2 regions of the Paramicrobacterium agarici genome follow, and region 1 is predicted to be linked to the other one. Evidence: predicted binding sites of a transcription regulator. Region 1 holds the regulator's gene; the other holds the start of a gene.

Region 1 (4,942 bases):
GACCGACGCGAACGATGCTGACAGCACCTCGTTCATCGCGGGAGTCATGTGCTTGACCCTTCCGCCCGCGAAAACCCGGACGCCCGGCGCTGCGTACCCCGCGATCAGGCGAGCGATCTCGTCGAGCGCGTCGAGCGAGCGCGGCAGCTGCAGCAACACAACGCGCGCGTCGCGCACGAGATCTGCGTCAAGCGCGTGGAGCGCGATGCGGTCACTCAGGTCGAACCGGTCGGCGTTTGCGACAATCGCGCGCTCTTGCGAGAGGGCGTCCTGATGCACGCGTATGCCAGATGCACTGTGCAGCGTCGCGGCGCCGAGCGAGAGCGCTCCGTAGCGGTCGCCGATCGCGACGACGCCGCCCTCGCCAGCATCCGCTATCTCTTGTGCCGCGGTGTCGAGCACCAGCCTGTCTGTTGCGTCGAAAGCGTAGAGGTTGGGGGCCTCGATGTCGGGCCACCGACGCAGGGCATCAAACGAGAACTCCACGGTTCAAGGGTACGGCCGCGTGTCGTGCCCTCGCGCCGCCCACGGCACCGTGCGGGGAGCGCGGCGCGAACGAAGCAGGTGAGCAGCAAGCCACCAGCCGAGCGCGCCGACGACGATGCCGCTGATGAGCGCCAGCGCGACGATGAACACGACGAGAAACTGGTCGGCGGCGTTCGTCGTGCGGTTCCACGGCTGCGATGGCGGAGCTGCGGCGAGGTACACCATGACGAAAACGCCGGCGAACGTCGACCACGCTGTTAAGGCGATTCCTGATCCGAGGAGCGTCGTGATGTTCGGTTTGTACACCCTCCCTGCACGCAAGATGAGCAAACTCGCGCCGTAGCCCATCCCGCACGCGACGAGAAAGATGCCGCCGTAGAGGGCACCTTGCATGACGAGCGCCGCCACAGTCTCACCGAAGTCTTCGCCGGCGCCGAGAACGAGCTGCCATGTGCCCGCGAAGGCCAGTACCGCTGCTGCCGACATGGCGTAGAGAATCAGCAGCGTCGTGCTGCCGCCGATGAGCACGAACGACACTCCGCCAGCAATGAGAGCGCTCGTGCGCTGGCGACGCGTCAGCGGTGGTGGTTTCGGGGGCTGTACCGGAGCGCCATACCGTCGCGGCACCGGTTGAGGAGGTTGCGGCAGAGGCACCGGGGGCGGTTCTGGAGAGTTCGTCACACGAGGTCCTTCCGGTTCGACGAGGAAGGACCACTTTCTCAAGCTGCATGCCTCCGGCTCACGCCGTGCTGGCGATATGTGAATAACAGCGCACGAGGGCCAGCTTGTGGACGACGAAGAGGGGCGGCAGCATCCTCACCCCCAATCGCATACGGCGTAATCAGACGTAGTACGGCTCGCTCGCATAGCGCTGGGCGGGGTGACGTGCCCTGAGGCAATGCGCCATCCACCACCAGCTCAGTGCGCCAGCACCAGCCCAGACGACTATGCCGAGTACAACGAAAACAATGTTGAAGATCAGGGAGGCGCCGCCGAACCCGTCACTACTCAGCATCGCGACGACGGCCGCGCCCATAAGGTACACGATGTTCCCAAGCCACATCAGAACGAATCCCGCGCAGCTGGCGATGCCGAACCCCGCCCAGGTTGCGCCAGCGGCCTTGTTGACGTTTCCGATCTTCGCGATGCCGATGCTCGCGCCGTAACCGATGGCCCACACGACAAGTCCGGCAAGCAGAACGAGGGCGAATATCCACCAGTAATCGCTCCAGATCATGTCCATCTCGGTCAGCATCCGGGCGGCGTCTGCGCTCGTGTCGTCGAGCTGGGATGCGACGGCGGTGAGCAGGCCGATAACCGCTGACCAGCCCAGCAGCGTGATCACGATAGCTAATCCCAGAGACATGATCGGAAAGCCGATCGCGCCCGCCCAAAGCGCGGCTGTCTTCTGAGATCGGGTGAGCGCTGGGCGAGAGCGGCTGACCGGGCGATACGGAATCGGATGCTGCCCGCCAGGGTAGCCGGGAGCGGCAAAGCGCATCGGCTGTCCGTACCCCGGGTGAGGATGCTGAGGGGCCGGCCCATTGTTCATCACGGCGTCGCTCCTGTTCTGCTCGTCTCATCACTGTTGCAGAACGGCACTGTGTTGTCTGTGGAGAGAAGTCCCCGTGCCCACACATGGCAAATGCCGGCCACCGAAACTCGGTGACCGGCATTGCGTGTTTACTGCTCGTCGTCGCGGCGAGGACGCCAGACGACGATCTCGGTGCGCCTCTGAGTTCGCGTTCCGCTGCGCAGGGGAATGACGTCGCCATGCTCCCCCGCGGCGAAGACGCGGCGTCCCTGAGCCTTGAGCACCTGGTCGGCAAGAGCATTCTCGAGCTCGCGCACGCGTTCTCTGAGGTGACTCACCTCGTTTTCAAGACTCAGAATGCGGGCGATTCCTTCGAGACTGACTCCCTCGCCGCTGAGCCGCTGCACCTCGCGCAGCTGCTCGACGTCGCGCATGGAGTATCGACGAGAACGACCGGCCGTGCGTTTGGGCTGCACGAGCCCGATGCGGTCGTACTGCCGCAGCGTCTGCGGGTGCATGCCCGCGAGCTCGGCAGCCACCGCGATGGCGAAGACCGGTGAGTTCTCATCCATGATCAGCCTCGTGTTCTCGCGAGGATCTCTGCGCGCGGGTTCTCGTTCGGCTCGAGGTCGTGATACGCCTTGAGCGCGGACTCGGCCTCAGCTGACAGGTGCGCGGGCACCGCCACCTGAATCTCGGCGAGCAGGTCGCCGGTTCCCTTCGACGTCTCGACGCCGCGGCCCTTGACACGCAGCACGCGGCCGCTCGGAGTTCCGGCAGCCACCTTGAGCTTGACGGGTGCACCATCGAGCGTCGGCACCTCGATCGTCGCGCCGAGTGCGGCTTCGACGAAGGTCACAGGCACGCGCACGCGCAGATTCAGCCCTTCTCGTTCGAACACGGGGTGCTTGCGAACGTGCACAGTCAGCACGATGTCGCCCGCAGGTCCGCCATCGGGCGACGGCTGGCCCTTTCCGCGCAGCTTGATCTTCTGGCCGTCCGAGACGCCTGCCGGAATCTTCACCTTGATCGGCCGCCCGTCAGAGGTCTGCAGGGTGATCGTGTCGCCCTTGGTCGCAGTCGTGAAGTCGAGGGTCGTGGATGCTGTCACATCACGTCCGGGCGTCGGGCCTCCGAAGCCGCGGAATCCTCCGCTCGACTGCCCGAAGCGACCGCCTCCGAACATGCCTCCGAGGATATCGTCGAAGTCAGCCTGCTGGTAGCCGCCGCCTCCGCCGCCGAACATTCCGCCGAAGACGTCCTCGAAGCCGCCGTTGCCGCCGCCGGAGCCCGGTGCCGTGAATCGGGCGCCGGATCCCATGGCGCGAACCTGGTCGTACTCCTTGCGCTGAGCCTCGTCAGAGAGCACCGAGTACGCCTCAGAGATCTCCTTGAACTTTGACTCTGCCGCAGTATCTCCCGGGTGCGAGTCCGGGTGGTACTTGCGAGCCAGCTTGCGGTAGGTCTTCTTGAGGTCAGCCTGGCTCACATTCTTGTCGACGCCGAGGACTTTGTAGAAGTCCTTGTCGAACCAATCTTGACTGGCCATGGCACCTACTCGGCAGGAACAGCGACGACCACCTTGGCCGCTCGCAACAGTGTGTCTCCCACGAAGTATCCGGTCTGAACGACGTCGACGATTGTCTCCGTCTCGACGTCCTGGCTGGGCTGTTGGAAGATCGCCTCGTGCTTGTTGTGGTCGAAGGCTTCGCCTTCGGTGCCGAACTTCACCAGACCGAGCCGCTCCACCGACTGGCGGAGCTTCGACGAGATCTGGGCGAACGCGGTGTCACCCTCGAGGTCGCCGTGCTTCTCGGCGCGATCGAGATCGTCAAGCACGGGAAGCAGGGCGTCCAAGACGGCGCCTGTCGTGCGCTGCTTCTCGACTTCGCGGTTCTCTTCTGTACGGCGGCGGTAGTTCGCGTATTCGGCGTTGACGCGCTTGAGGTCGCTCAGCAGCTCGGCCTCACGCACGTTCGATGCGGGCGCTTCGCCCTCCGGCGCAGCGTCGTCCGCGGCGGCAAGGATGTCGTCGACCGTGAGCTCGTCGTCGGCCGCTGCCTCATCGGCAGCGCCCTCCTGTGCCGAAGGGCCGGAGGCGTCTGCCTCCGACCCCGCGGTCGCGTCAGGCTGACGAACCTCACCGGTCTCCGGGTCGATGCGACGTTTGTCGTTGACCTTCGGCTCTTCGTCCGGGTTCTGGTTCTTGTCAGTCATTCCTACTTCTTCTCGTCCTCATCGTCGACAACCTCGGCGTCGACGACATCGTCGTCGGAGTTCTCTTCAGCAGTGGGCTGCTCGCCCGCCGCCTGCGCCTGCTCACCCTCGGCCTGAGCCTGCGAGTAGATTGCCTCTCCCAGCTTGACCTGGCTCTCGTTGAGCTTATCGAAGGCTGTCTTGACAGCATCCTCGTCTTCACCGGCGAGAGCCGACTTCAGCGAGTCGACGTCAGCCTGCACCTCGGACTTGACGTCTTCGGGGAGCTTGTCGTCGTTCTCCTTGATGAGCTTCTCGATCGAGAAGGCGAGCTGCTCGGCGTTGTTGCGGGTCTCAGCCTGCTCGCGGCGCTTCTTGTCTTCAGCCGCGTTCTCTTCGGCCTCGCGCACCATGCGGTCGATGTCTTCCTTCGAGAGCGACGAGCCGCCCGTGATGGTCATCGACTGCTCCTTGCCCGTGCCCTTGTCCTTTGCGGACACGTGCACGATGCCGTTCGCGTCGATGTCGAAGGTGACCTCGATCTGCGGCACGCCTCGCGGAGCCGGGGCGATTCCCGTCAGTTCGAACGTTCCCAGGTTCTTGTTGTCACGCGTGAACTCGCGCTCACCCTGGAACACCTGAATGGCGACAGACGGCTGGTTGTCGTCTGCGGTCGTGAACGTCTCGCTGCGCTTGGTCGGAATTGCGGTGTTGCGCTCGATGAGC
Region 2 (4,942 bases), 570 kb from region 1:
GGCCTGCACGCGCTTCTCTGTGCTGGTCACAAGCAGCCGGACGATCTCGTGCAGCTGCTCGGGCTCCAGCTTGCTGAAGAGCACGATCTCATCGATGCGGTTCAGGAACTCGGGCCGCATCGACTCACGCAGGCGACCCATGACCCGTGCACGAACGTCGATCCCCTCGGCTCCGTCGGCAACAAAGCCGATTGCTCCGGTCTTACTGGACAAGAACTCAGACCCGAGGTTCGACGTCATGATGATGACCGTGTTGCGGAAGTCAACGGTTCGCCCCTGGCCATCGGTGAGCCGTCCGTCGTCGAGCACCTGCAGGAGCAGGTTGAAGACGTCGGGGTGTGCCTTCTCGATCTCATCGAGCAGCACCACGGAGTACGGGCGCCGACGCACCCGCTCCGTAAGCTGACCCGCTTCGTCGTAGCCGACGTATCCGGGAGGCGCTCCGACAAGGCGCGACACCGTGTGCCGCTCGCCGAACTCACTCATATCGAACCGCACCATAGCGTCGTCGGTGCCGAAGAGTGACGAGGCAAGAGCCTTGGCCAGCTCGGTCTTTCCGACGCCCGTCGGTCCGAGGAAGAGGAAGCTTCCGACCGGACGTCGTTCGTCGCCCATGCCGGTTCTGCTGCGACGCACGGCGCGTGACACCATCTCGACAGCGTCGTGCTGTCCGATGACGCGCTCGTGCAGTTCTTCTTCCAGCCGTGCGAGCTTCACGCGGTCGTCGTCGCTGACCTGACTGACCGGAATTCCTGTCGCTCGCGAGATCACCTCCGCGATGTCAGCCTCTCCGACGACTGGCTGCGCCGTCCCGGTCGCGGCGTCGATCGTGGCGACGATCTCGGTGATCTGATCGCGAATGCGCGACGCCTCCTCGTAGTCCTCGCGCTCGACAGCATCCCCCTTCTCGGCCTCGCGTGTGGCAAGCTCCGTGCGCAGGGTGTCGAGGTCGAGAGCTTCTCCGTCGGCGAGACGCTTTCGAGCGCCCGCCTGGTCGATCAGGTCGATGGCCTTATCCGGCAGGAAGCGGTCGGTCATGTACCGTGCAGAAAGTTCGACGGCAGAGCGCAGCGCCTCATCCGTGTAGGTGACGGCGTGGAACTGCTCGTATGCGCCCTTGAGACCGTCAAGAATCGTCACGGAGTCGTCGATGCTCGGCTCACCGACCGTGATCGGCTGGAAACGGCGTGAGAACGCAGCATCCTTCTCGATTGTGCGGTATTCCGTGAGCGTCGTGGCGCCGATGAGGTGCAATTCACCTCGAGCGAGTCGGGGCTTCAGGATGTTTCCGGCATCCATTCCGCCTTCGCCGCCTCCACCCGCTCCGACGACGGTGTGCAGCTCATCGATGAAGACGATGAGTTCGTCCTTGCGAGCACTGATCTCGTTCATCACGGTGGTGAGACGCTCTTCGAAGTCGCCGCGGTAGCGAGTGCCGCTCAGCATCGCCGCGACATCCAACTCGATGACGCTCTTCTCGCGAAGCTGAATTGGCACGCTCTTGGCCGCGATCTTCTGTGCCAGACCCTCGACGACAGCCGTCTTTCCGACGCCGGCGTCGCCGATGAGCACGGGGTTGTTCTTGGTGCGCCGCGACAGAATCTCAACAGCCTGCTCGATCTCATCTGCGCGCCCGATGACGGGATCAAGCTTGCCCTCACGCGCTTCAGCCGTCAGGTCGCGACCGAACTGCTCGAGCATGGGACTGTCGGATGCTTCACCCGTGGCCTGCCCCGTCGAGGTCTGAGTCGGAGCCTCCCCGTTCGCTGCGGCCTGCAGCGCTGCAGGGGTCACGCCGGCCTTCTGCAGAATTCGCGCTGCCGGAGAGTCGTCTCCGAGAACGAACGCCAGAAACAGGTGTTCGGGATCAACATAGGTCGAACCGAATCCGCGAGCAACTTGATACGCGTCGATGAGCAGACGTCGCGCAGACGACGTCAGCGAGGGCGACTGCTCTTCTGCATCGCGCTCGCGGGCTGCAGGCAGTCCCTGCTCCGCGCTCGTCGCGATCGCGTCGGGATCCGCGCCCGTGCCGCGCATGGCATCGGCGGCGGGCGATTCTAGTGCCATGACGCGCAGGATGTGCAATGCGTCGACTTCGTGATGGCCGTGCTCCACCGCGAAGCGGGCGGCGTCATTGAGCACGCCGTGAGTGCGTCGCGTGAGCACGCGGGTGATGTCAATGGAGCGGCTTGATTGAGCGGCCCGCTGCCCCTGCAGGTAACGAGCGAGGAACTCGTCGAATGAGCGTGGATCTGAGCCGACGGGGCCGAAGTATGCAGGCAAGGTGTTGACCTCCACAGTAAACTTGAGTGCCTTCGACTCAATGTAACGCTGGGGCTCTCGAATCATTCCCGACTGCGCCACTTTTTTTGCGAGACATCAAGGGCGCCCTCGCACGGCATTCCTAGCTGATGACACCCGCTGATCGCGCGGGCGCAGCGTATGCGCGCGCGAGACTTTCGATGGTCTCGTGAGCATTCAATCCGCTCGGGTTGGGAACCGCCCAGAGTTCTGCGCCGGCGAGCCGTTGCTCCTGACGCCCCGCTCGCGCCTTCGGCCTCCTGAACCCCTGCCGGTACGCTGTAAGCCCGACCATGGCGACGACGCGCGGTTGGAGTCGCGCAACGCGCTGCTCAAGGGCCTCTGCCCCATCGCGCAGCTCCTGCAGGGAGAGCTCGTCTGCACGCACCGTGGCGCGATTCACGAGATTTGTCACGCCAAGTCCTGCGTTCGTGAACCGGCGGCGTTCTGAGTCCGAAAGACCGTCTGAGAACGTGGTTCCCGCATCGAAGATGCCCGCTTCACGGAGCGCGGGAAAGAATCTGTTTCCCGGATGCGCAAACGGCGTGCTCGTCGCCGCCGTCCAGAGTCCCGGGTTGATCCCGACGAAGAGCAGGAGAACGCCATCATCAACCAGATCGGGAACGGGCGCATTGCGAAAGGACTCGAGCTGCTCACGAGTAAACGGCATGGCCCCATTCTCGCGCCACGCGGATGCTGTCAGGGCACAGCATCCGACAGCAGCGTGACGCGCGCACGTGGGGTGCGTCCAGACATCGGATAATCGGAGAACTCACGAGAATGCGGCCTAAGGTGACTCCATGAAGCCGAGACCACTTCTGACGTGGGCCGCACTCTCGGGGATCGTGAGTGCGGCGGTGGGGACGGCCATTGCCGAAGCTCTTGCGCTCGTCATCGCTCCCGCCAGCAGTCCCATCATCGCAATCGGCTCTGTCGTCATCGATGTCGCACCCGCATGGGCAAAGGACGTCTCGATCGCCGTCTTCGGCACGAACGACAAGATCTTCCTTCTCACGCTCCTCGCCGCCGTTCTCGTGGCGGCCGCGGTGGCGGCAGGGATCCTCCAGGTGCGCAGTACTCCGTGGGGCGTCGTGATCTTCGGCGTGCTCGGCGCCGTCGCCACCGTTGCGGCGACCACGCGCGAGCAATCCGATCCCTGGTGGGCGATCCCTGCCGTCGTCGGGACGCTCGGAGCGGTGTTTACGCTATTGCGAATCGGCAGACTGCTCACGCACTGGCAGGCAGACGCTCGTCCATCCAGCACCGGGCAGAGACAGCCCGGTGTCGCGTCGCGGCGCAGCTTCTTCGTCGTGCTCGCGAGCACGGCCGTGGGCGCCGCCGTCATCGGCGCGGGGTCCCGGGCCATCAATGCCGGATCCCTCGCGGTCGATGCCGCTCGAAAGGCGATCAAGCTGCCGCGTCCCGCGGCCCCTGCTCCCCCGATTCCCGAAGGCGCCGCTCTCGACGTCACGGGCATCACACCGCTGATCACCCCGAATCGCTATTTCTATCGCATCGACACCGCACTTCAGATTCCGTCCATCGCGCCTGACGACTGGAGCCTGCGCGTCACGGGAATGGTCGACAACCCGCTGACGCTCACCTTCAGCGAGTTGCTCGAACTGCCGCTCACAGAACGGAATATCACGCTCATGTGCGTCTCGAACGAGGTCGGCGGAGACCTGACGGGCAACGCGACATGGCTCGGTTATCCGATTCGAGAGCTCCTCAGACGGGCGCAGCCGCGCGCGGGCGCCGATATGGTGCTGTCGCGGAGCATCGACGGCTTCACGGCTGGCACACCGCTCAAGGTTCTCGAGCAAGAGGATCGCGATTGCCTGCTTGCCGTCGGCATGAACGGCGTACCGCTTCCACCCCAGCATGGTTCACCCGTCCGCATGGTCGTGCCCGGCCTGTACGGCTATGTTTCGGCAACGAAGTGGGTCGTCGAGCTCGAGGTCACAACGTTCGCGCGTTCCAGCGCGTACTGGACCAACAGAGGCTGGGCTGAGAAGGGTCCGGTCAAGGTCAGCTCGCGCATCGATGTACCGACCGGACGCAAGACGCTCGACGTCGGCACGATTGCCGTTGCCGGCATCGCGTGGGCGCAGCACACGGGAATTCGCGCGGTGGAGGTTCGCGTCGATGGAGGCGAATGGATGCCGGGTCGGCTCGCTGAGCCGATCTCAGCGGACACGTGGGTGCAGTGGGTCTATGAGTGGGATGCTCCCCCAGGAGCGCACACCATCGAAGCTCGTGCCACCGACGCCGAAGGCACAGTTCAAAGCGGAGACGATGTCCCGGTCGTTCCCGATGGCGCCGAAGGCTGGCATGAGGTTCGCGTCGACGTCGCGTGATACACAACGCCTGGTCAGCGACATTTAAACGGTGGACCTAGGGGGATTCGAACCCCCGACCTTCTCATTGCGAACGAGACGCGCTACCAACTGCGCCATAGGCCCGTAGACGCATACGAGATTATCACGTCCTGACACGTTCTCCGGACACGAGGAGTGAGCAGGCTATCCGGCGGCCATACGCCGACGCAGCAGATCGGCTGCTCGAATCTCGCCCTCATCGACCACGCCCATCGATGCATAGGGCGATGCCTGCGCCGGTTGCTCCCGCGCGGCACGCT

The links. Region 1 encodes HspR, which represses chaperone genes until heat shock. Its sites were predicted from a motif close to AAGTTGAGTCNNNNNGACTCAACTT; they were not measured.
Region 2: a site for HspR is predicted at 2,306-2,330, ahead of ATJ78_RS08725 (ATP-dependent Clp protease ATP-binding subunit). Genes of this name have one in related genera too.

The regions. Positions count from the first base shown of each region.
Region 1 is NZ_PDJE01000001.1:1,197,191-1,202,132, reverse strand. It holds gene ATJ78_RS05945 (class I SAM-dependent methyltransferase) at 1-486, opposite strand, end outside; gene ATJ78_RS05940 (hypothetical protein) at 490-1,167, opposite strand; gene ATJ78_RS05935 (hypothetical protein) at 1,328-2,041, opposite strand; gene ATJ78_RS05930 (heat shock protein transcriptional repressor HspR) at 2,170-2,592, opposite strand; gene ATJ78_RS05925 (DnaJ C-terminal domain-containing protein) at 2,595-3,569, opposite strand; gene ATJ78_RS05920 (nucleotide exchange factor GrpE) at 3,575-4,237, opposite strand; gene dnaK (molecular chaperone DnaK) at 4,240-4,942, opposite strand, start outside.
Region 2 is NZ_PDJE01000001.1:1,768,912-1,773,853, reverse strand. It holds gene ATJ78_RS08725 (ATP-dependent Clp protease ATP-binding subunit) at 1-2,286, opposite strand, end outside; gene ATJ78_RS08720 (mismatch-specific DNA-glycosylase) at 2,408-2,974, opposite strand; gene ATJ78_RS08715 (molybdopterin-dependent oxidoreductase) at 3,105-4,661, shown strand; tRNA gene ATJ78_RS08710 (tRNA-Ala) at 4,694-4,766, opposite strand; gene ATJ78_RS08705 (hypothetical protein) at 4,827-4,942, opposite strand, start outside.